DNA from 2 places in the Pseudomonas sp. P65(2024) genome. Region 2 is predicted to be linked to the other one. Evidence: riboswitches for the same ligand, from Rfam matches in the RefSeq annotation. Region 2 holds a riboswitch; the other holds the start of a gene.
What was found. Region 2 has a riboswitch for cobalamin ahead of AC25MA_RS07165 (TonB-dependent receptor plug domain-containing protein). Riboswitches for the same ligand answer to the same signal wherever they lie in the genome.

Region 1 (3,396 bases), on a different contig from region 2:
GCTTCACGTGCCTGGACGGTAAAGGTGGGCGTGACCAGCGCGGTACAGGGCCGAGTCGGCGAATGGCGCGTCTCCCAGCACATGACCGACCAGGATCAGCGCGGTACGCCGAAAATCCTTGGCGGCAACGCGCTCGCAGATATCGGCCAGCGTGCCCTTGACCCAGTCCTGGTCCGGCCAGGTGGCGCGATGGACCACCGCTATCGGGCAGTCGACGCCATAGTGTGGCAGCAGCTCCTGGACGATGCGGGCCAGGTGGCGCACCCCCAGATGGATGGCCAGGGTACTGCCGTGGCGGGCCAGGTCGGCCAGTTGCTCACCGGCCGGCATTGGCGAACGGTCGCCAAAGCGGGTGAGGATCACGGTCTGCGCCACATCGGGCAAGGTCAGCTCGCAGCCGAGCAGCGCGGCACTGGCGGCGGTGGCGGTGACGCCGGGGACGATCTGGTAGTCGATATCCAGTTCGCGCAAGTGGCGGATCTGTTCGCCGATGGCGCCATAAAGGCTGGGGTCGCCGCTGTGCACGCGCGCCACGTCCTCGCCGTTGGCGTGAGCCTGGCGCATCGCCTCGACGATCTGCTCCAGGTGCAGTTCGGCGCTGTTGATTACCGTGTGCGCCTGGTGACCTTCCAGCACGGCGGCGGGGACCAGGGAGCCGGCATAGACGATCACTGGGCACTGGCGGATCAGGCGCTGGCCCTTGACCGTGATCAGCTCGGGATCGCCGGGGCCGGCGCCGATGAAATAGACCGTCATGGGGGTTCCTTGTATAGAAGAGTGGCGGATTATCCGCCGATGGCCAGGGCCAGGGTAGCGCTGCCGAGGACCTGCCTCGGCACGTGCAGGCGGCCGTTATCGCCGGCCAGGGCCAGTGCGGCGCTTTCGGCGACGCCCCAGCAGCCTGTCTGCGCGTACGCCGTGGGCGAACGCTGGCTGAGCTGCGCTTCGAAAACCAGTAGATGCGCGGCATCGAAACAGATGTACGGCAGCCCTAGGCGCTCGGCCAGTGCCAGCAGGCCGGGCTCGCGGGCCTTGGGCTCGATGCTGGCAATGCCGCGCAGGGCCGAGAGGGGCAGGGCGTTGCGGGTGAGGGTCTGGCGCAGCAATACCGCCAGGGTCTCGACCGGGCAGCCGCGGCGACAGCCAAAGCCGGCGTACAACGCCGGCTGAGCAGGCAGATCGCGCATCAGGCCTGGCTGGAGCGACGGTACAGCCAGGCGCTGAGCAGGCCCAGGGCCAGCCAGAACGCGGCGTTGGTCAGCCAGGAAGCGATCTTGAACTGGGTCTCGAGGGCTTGCGGCGCAAGGCTTTCATGCACGGCCGGCTGTGGCGCGCCGATCAGGTGCGGGATCACCAGCAGAGCGGCACCCAGCGCCTTGAGCAGCCAGTGCCGGGCGAACACCAACAACGCCAGGCCGGCGGCGGTGGCCGCTGCGGTGCCGATCCACCAGGTCTGGCGCTGACCGAGGTCGGCGGCGGCGGTGCCGGGCAGTTCCGGTGGCAGGCCAAGGGTCGGCGCCAGGCAGAACACGGCAAAGCCGGCCAGGCCCCACAGCGCGCCGGTGGCCACGCGGTTCGGTTCACGCAGGCCGTAGAGAGCGACCAGGATCAGGGCGAAACCGACGGCGACCACCAGGTTGCCACCGGTGGTGGACAGCACGCGCTGCCAGCCGTCTTCCGGCGACCAGGCTTCGGCGCTGTGCTCATGCTCGTGGGGCGCGGTGGCGTCGCCGTGCTCATGGTGTTCGGCGACCGGGGCGGCGGACTCGTAGGTTTCCGCCTGGAGAATCAGTGGGGTGACCCAGAAGCTTTGCAGCAGGGTCAGCAGCAGGGCCGCGAGCAGGCCGCTGAAGCCCGCGGTACGGGCGATGCGCGTAATCATGCGGGTTTACTCAGTGGCAAGGGAAGGCGGCGCTGTGGCGGGTATCGTGGGCAGCGTTGTGCACTGCCTCGATGTGCGAGAAACCGGCGAAGTACACCAGGCACAGGCCCAGCAGGCTGGCGCCGACCGCGACGATCAGTCGCTGGCTGAGGCTGACGGGGGTGGCGATACTGTGTTTGGCGCTGGTGATGGGCATGACGCGTTCCTCTGCTGCTTTTGTTGTGGCAACGGACATGCGCGACGACCCCGGGCACGATTGGCCCAGGTGATACGACGACGCCCGCCCACCGCGGGGTGTACTGTGAGCACGTGTCAGGCCGGTCTCCGGGCTGGCGAGGTGGAGCAGGACTCCGTGGGGCGTCACCTTCCCATGCCTTACTGTTGGCACAGTGGTTCGGACGCTTCTCTCGCTTACCGTTGCGGGGGCAGCACCGGCCTTGTCGGCTCCTTAGCAATGGAGGCGCGACGCACCGGTTTCCCGTTTCACCCCCGTCGGGGGCACCTGAACGCAATGCGCTAGCAAATCACGGGGCCGGGCCCGCGTCAATCGCCATGGCGGTTGACCGCCAGGCAGGCACTGCGTAGCCTTGCCGCTGCGAGGTTCTCGGGCGTTGGCCCGAGCTAAGACGGGAACGCGGTACAAGCCGCGGCTGCCCCCGCAACTGTAAGCACTGAAGGGTTCGGCACAGCCACTGCGCAGGCGCGCGGGAAGGCGCCGGCCCACCGGCCAGCGAGCCGCAGCGGTGCGAGCCAGGAGACCTGCCTCGTGACGTTTTCGACTTTCAACCGGGCGGGGTGATCCGGTGGCGAACGCGCCAGGCCGGCAGGGCCGTGGCTGTCGTCCTGCATGCCCGCGCCATTGCTGCCAAGGGCATCGCGACATGAAAACACTGGCCAAGCTTCCCGTCACCATCGTTACCGGCTTCCTCGGCTCGGGCAAGACCACCTTGCTGCGCCATATGCTCGACAACGCCCAGGGCCGCCGCATCGCGGTGATCGTCAACGAATTCGGCGAGCTGGGCATCGACGGCGAGATCCTCAAGCAGTGCAGCATCGGCTGCACCGAGGAAGAGGCCAACGGCCGCGTCTATGAGCTGGCCAACGGTTGTCTGTGCTGCACCGTGCAGGAAGAGTTCTTCCCGGTGATGCGCGAGCTGGTGGCCCGTCGCGGCGACCTCGACCACATCCTTATCGAGACCAGCGGCCTGGCCTTGCCCAAACCGCTGGTACAGGCCTTTCAATGGCCGGAAATCCGCAACGCCTGCACCGTCGACGCGGTGATCACCGTGGTCGACAGCCCGGCCGTGGCCGCCGGCACCTTTGCCGCCTACCCGGAGCAGGTCGATGCCCAACGCAAGCTCGACCCCAACCTCGACCACGAGTCGCCGCTGCACGAGCTGTTCGCCGACCAGCTGGCCAGTGCCGACCTGGTGGTGCTGAACAAGGCCGACCTGATCGACGCCGAGGGCCTGGCCAAGGTCCGTGCCGAGGTGGCCGAGGAGCTGCCGCCGGCG
Region 2 (3,396 bases):
GCGCGTAGTGGCGCGGGCCGTCGCCGCTGTTGAGCGCCTTGTTGAAGCCGACCGAGGTTTCCAGGGTGTCGTAGCGGCCGTAGCTGACGCGGCCTTCGAAGCTGTCCTCATCGCGGTTGGCCAGTTTGGTGATCATGTTCAGGCTGCCGCCGACCGCGCCACTGCCGTTGAGGAACGACGAGGGGCCGCCGAGCAGTTCGACGCGGTCGTAGATCCACGCGCCAACCGGGCGCGCCGTGGCGCCGTACTGCAGGTTGATGCCGTTGAACAACTGGCTGATCTGGGCGCCGTTGAAACCACGGTAAGACACGTAGCCGCCCCAGCCGGGCGGTGCCGAGGCGTTGACCCCGGGCAGGGCGTTGGCGGCGTCCTGGAAGTTGCGCGCGCCGATGCGCTCCATGGTCTTGCGGTCGGCAACGCTGACCGAGGCGGGGTTTTCGCGGGCGCTGAGGTTCAGCCGCGAGCCGCTTTCGATGGGGCGGTCAAGATCGAGCGTGGTGGCTTCTTTGGGTTGGTCGGCGGTGGCCGTGACGTTGCTGGCGGGCAGGGTCAGGGTGTCATCCTGCGCCCAGGCGCAGGTTGCGCTGCCTACGAGCAGCGCCAAAGTGGTCATGCGGAACATGCAAGGCTTCCTGGCTGAAATCGGTGGGCGCACGCCCGCTGCCGATCAGGCAGTAGTACTTGGGCGTGGCGATGTCAGAACGCGAGAAGCGAAGCGGGGGAGGCGCGCGGATTGACCAGGGGCCAGCGCTGCTTGGGCAGGGGCGGCGCGGGTTGTCTGGGTAAGGGTTTGCTCGACTCCCCGGCGAGCAGGGCCAGCAGGCCGAAGAACACCGCCAGCAGGGTGGCGCTGAACAGGCTGGCGATCACGCAGTCGCCGCCGGCAGGCAGCACCGGGTCGGTGATGTCCTGGTCGCCCTTGAACACGCCGCTGCTGTCGGCCGCGCACCAGGCGGCGTCATCCAGGCCGGCCAGGCGCAAGCCTGCCATCTGTCCATGGCCCATGGCGCACAGCAACGAGCCGAACAAGATGCTGAAATACAGCACCCAGGCGACTTGCGATCGTGTGTGGCGGGCCAGCTTCATCGGCAAAGCTCGAAGGGAATGGGTTGGGCGTGCGGATTCTACAACTTTTGACACATCTGCCTAGAGTGTTCCTGCGATAAAAAGCATTCGAAACGATACGCCTGCCTGGCTTGACGCCTCTGGGCCCCAGGTGTTCAGATGCCGACCGATTTCAGGTGTCCCATGCCGCCGCGCATGGGGTTAAACGGGAAACCGGTACGAGTCCGGTGCTGCCCCCGCAACGGTATGCAAGTGATGCCTTCGACAGACCACTGTGGCCAATGCGCCATGGGAAGGTGAAGGCGTCTAGTCTTGCGAGCCCGGAGACCGGCCTGGAATGTGGTAGGCAAACTCCTGCGGTGGGCGGGCATGGGCCGGTATTGGCGTGTGCGCGATCCGTGCTCCTGCGTGCTTCTGCGAAAGTCACTTTCGAGAAGAGCATGATTGCTGTGATTCACTCCCGACGTTTATCCCCCAAGGCCCGGACCCTGCTTCTGGGATGCCTGGCCAGCCCCCTGGCACTGGCCGAAAACACGCCCCTGGTCCTCGACCAGCAGATCGTCGTCGCGCCTTCGGTGGAGTCGACCAACGTCGCCGCCATGGCCCAGTACGGCAGCAAGGTCGAGATCGTCAGCCGTGAGCAGATCGAGCGCGCCGGCCCCGGCGCCGACATCACCCGGGTGATGCAGATGTTCATCCCTGGCTTCTACGTCGCGCCGAAGAACGGCCCGTTCGACTACGGCACCTATTCGCTGCTCGGCGGGCGTAACGACGACACCCTGATCCTGCTCGACGGCGTGCGCTTGAACAACCGCCTGTACGGCGGCCTGTACCTGGACACCCTGCCGGCCAACGCGGTGGAGCGCATCGAGGTGCTCAAGGGCGGCCAGAGCCTGTTATTCGGTACCCAGGCGGTGGCCGGGGTGATCAATATCGTCACCCGCAGCCCGCAGAGCCGCGAGGCTTCGGGTGAGGTCAACCTGGGCCTGGACAGCTTCGCCGGCAGCAGCAAGGACGCCCGCGTCGAGCGGATCTTCAGTAACGGCTTCGGCGACCTGGGCCTGCTGGCCTATGTCAGCCACAACGTCTCCGACGGCTACCAGCCGTTTCGCAACCGCGACTACAGCGGCAACGTCAGCGACAAGAAACGCGGTTACGAGGTGACCACCTTCGGCGGCAAGGCGGTCCAGGCCTTCGGCGACGATGCGCGGCTGGAACTGTTCTACCAGTACACCGACGCCAACCTTGATTTCGCCCGGCCAGTGAACAACTACAAGACCACCAATGACCGCGTGCAGCAGATCGCCACGGCGACCTTCGAGCAGCGCCTCAACGAGCGCCTGAGCTACTTCATCAAGGGCCACGTCAACGATTGGACACCCGCTACACCCGCATCAACAACCGTGACGATGGCAGCCGTAACGTGGTCAACCACAACGACTACTGGGGTTTCACCGACTGGGGCGTGCAGGCCGAGGGCAAGGCCGAACTCGACGGCGGCCATGTGCTGGTGTTCGGTTCCGACAACCAGTGGTTCAAGGGCCAGGACGATGTGCTGGTGATCGACGACAACAAGGCCCAGGCCAATGCGCTGTATGCCCAGCTGCGGCCCAGGATCGAGGCCTTGCCGGACTGGCACCCGAGCCTTGGCGTGCGCCACGAGGCCATGAGCGGCGGCGACAGCGCCACCGTCGGCATGCTTACCTCGCTGTACGACCTGAACGACAACTGGCAACTGCGTGGCCAGTACGGCAGCGCCTACAAGCTGCCCAACGCCGAGCAGCTGTTCGTCAACGAGCCCGGCGACGAGATCGGCAACCGCGACCTCAAGCCCGAGAAGAGCCGCAACGCCGAGCTTGGCCTGGACTACCACGGCCTGCTGCTGGCGCGCGAATTCAGCGTCAGCGTCACCGTGTTCCGGCGCAAGATCACCGACCTGATCACCCTGGACGGCAGCCAGTGGGTGAACGGCCAGGGCCAAGTGCAGATGCGGGGTTTCGAGGCCGATGCACGTATCCAGCTCGACGACCAATGGAGCCTGCAGGCCGACATGACCCGTAACCTCACCGAGTCGCGCACCGGGGCGACGATCAACGACGTGCCGAGTTTTTTCGCCCGCTCGCGGCTCGGCTACGAATCGGCGGACCGCATGTGGGGTGCCGGAGGGGCCATTCGCTACATTCGCGATGTGGTCAGCTCCAAGGGCGTCGAGTACGGCCATTACTCGGTGGTCGACGTCGATGCCTACCGCTACCTGGACGGTGCCCGCCAGCACCGGTTGAGCCTGCTGGTGGAGAACCTGTTCGACCGCGACTATGTCACCAGCCGGGC

Region 1: linked by a shared signal. The riboswitch ahead of AC25MA_RS22915 (CbtB domain-containing protein) and the one ahead of AC25MA_RS07165 (TonB-dependent receptor plug domain-containing protein) in region 2 are both predicted to bind cobalamin.

Annotation. Positions count from the first base shown of each region.
Region 1 covers NZ_JBLIYX010000021.1:46,539-49,934, forward strand. Annotated here, with positions in the region: gene cobM (precorrin-4 C(11)-methyltransferase) at 4-756, opposite strand; gene AC25MA_RS22905 (cobalamin biosynthesis protein) at 786-1,187, opposite strand; gene AC25MA_RS22910 (CbtA family protein) at 1,187-1,882, opposite strand; gene AC25MA_RS22915 (CbtB domain-containing protein) at 1,893-2,078, opposite strand; cobalamin riboswitch at 2,181-2,402, opposite strand; cobalamin riboswitch at 2,464-2,663, shown strand; gene cobW (cobalamin biosynthesis protein CobW) at 2,764-3,396, shown strand, end outside.
Region 2 covers NZ_JBLIYX010000003.1:377,262-380,657, forward strand. Annotated here, with positions in the region: gene AC25MA_RS07155 (TonB-dependent receptor) at 1-622, opposite strand, end outside; gene AC25MA_RS07160 (DUF2946 family protein) at 697-1,086, opposite strand; cobalamin riboswitch at 1,223-1,415, shown strand; partial or broken gene AC25MA_RS07165 (TonB-dependent receptor plug domain-containing protein) at 1,506-3,396, shown strand, end outside.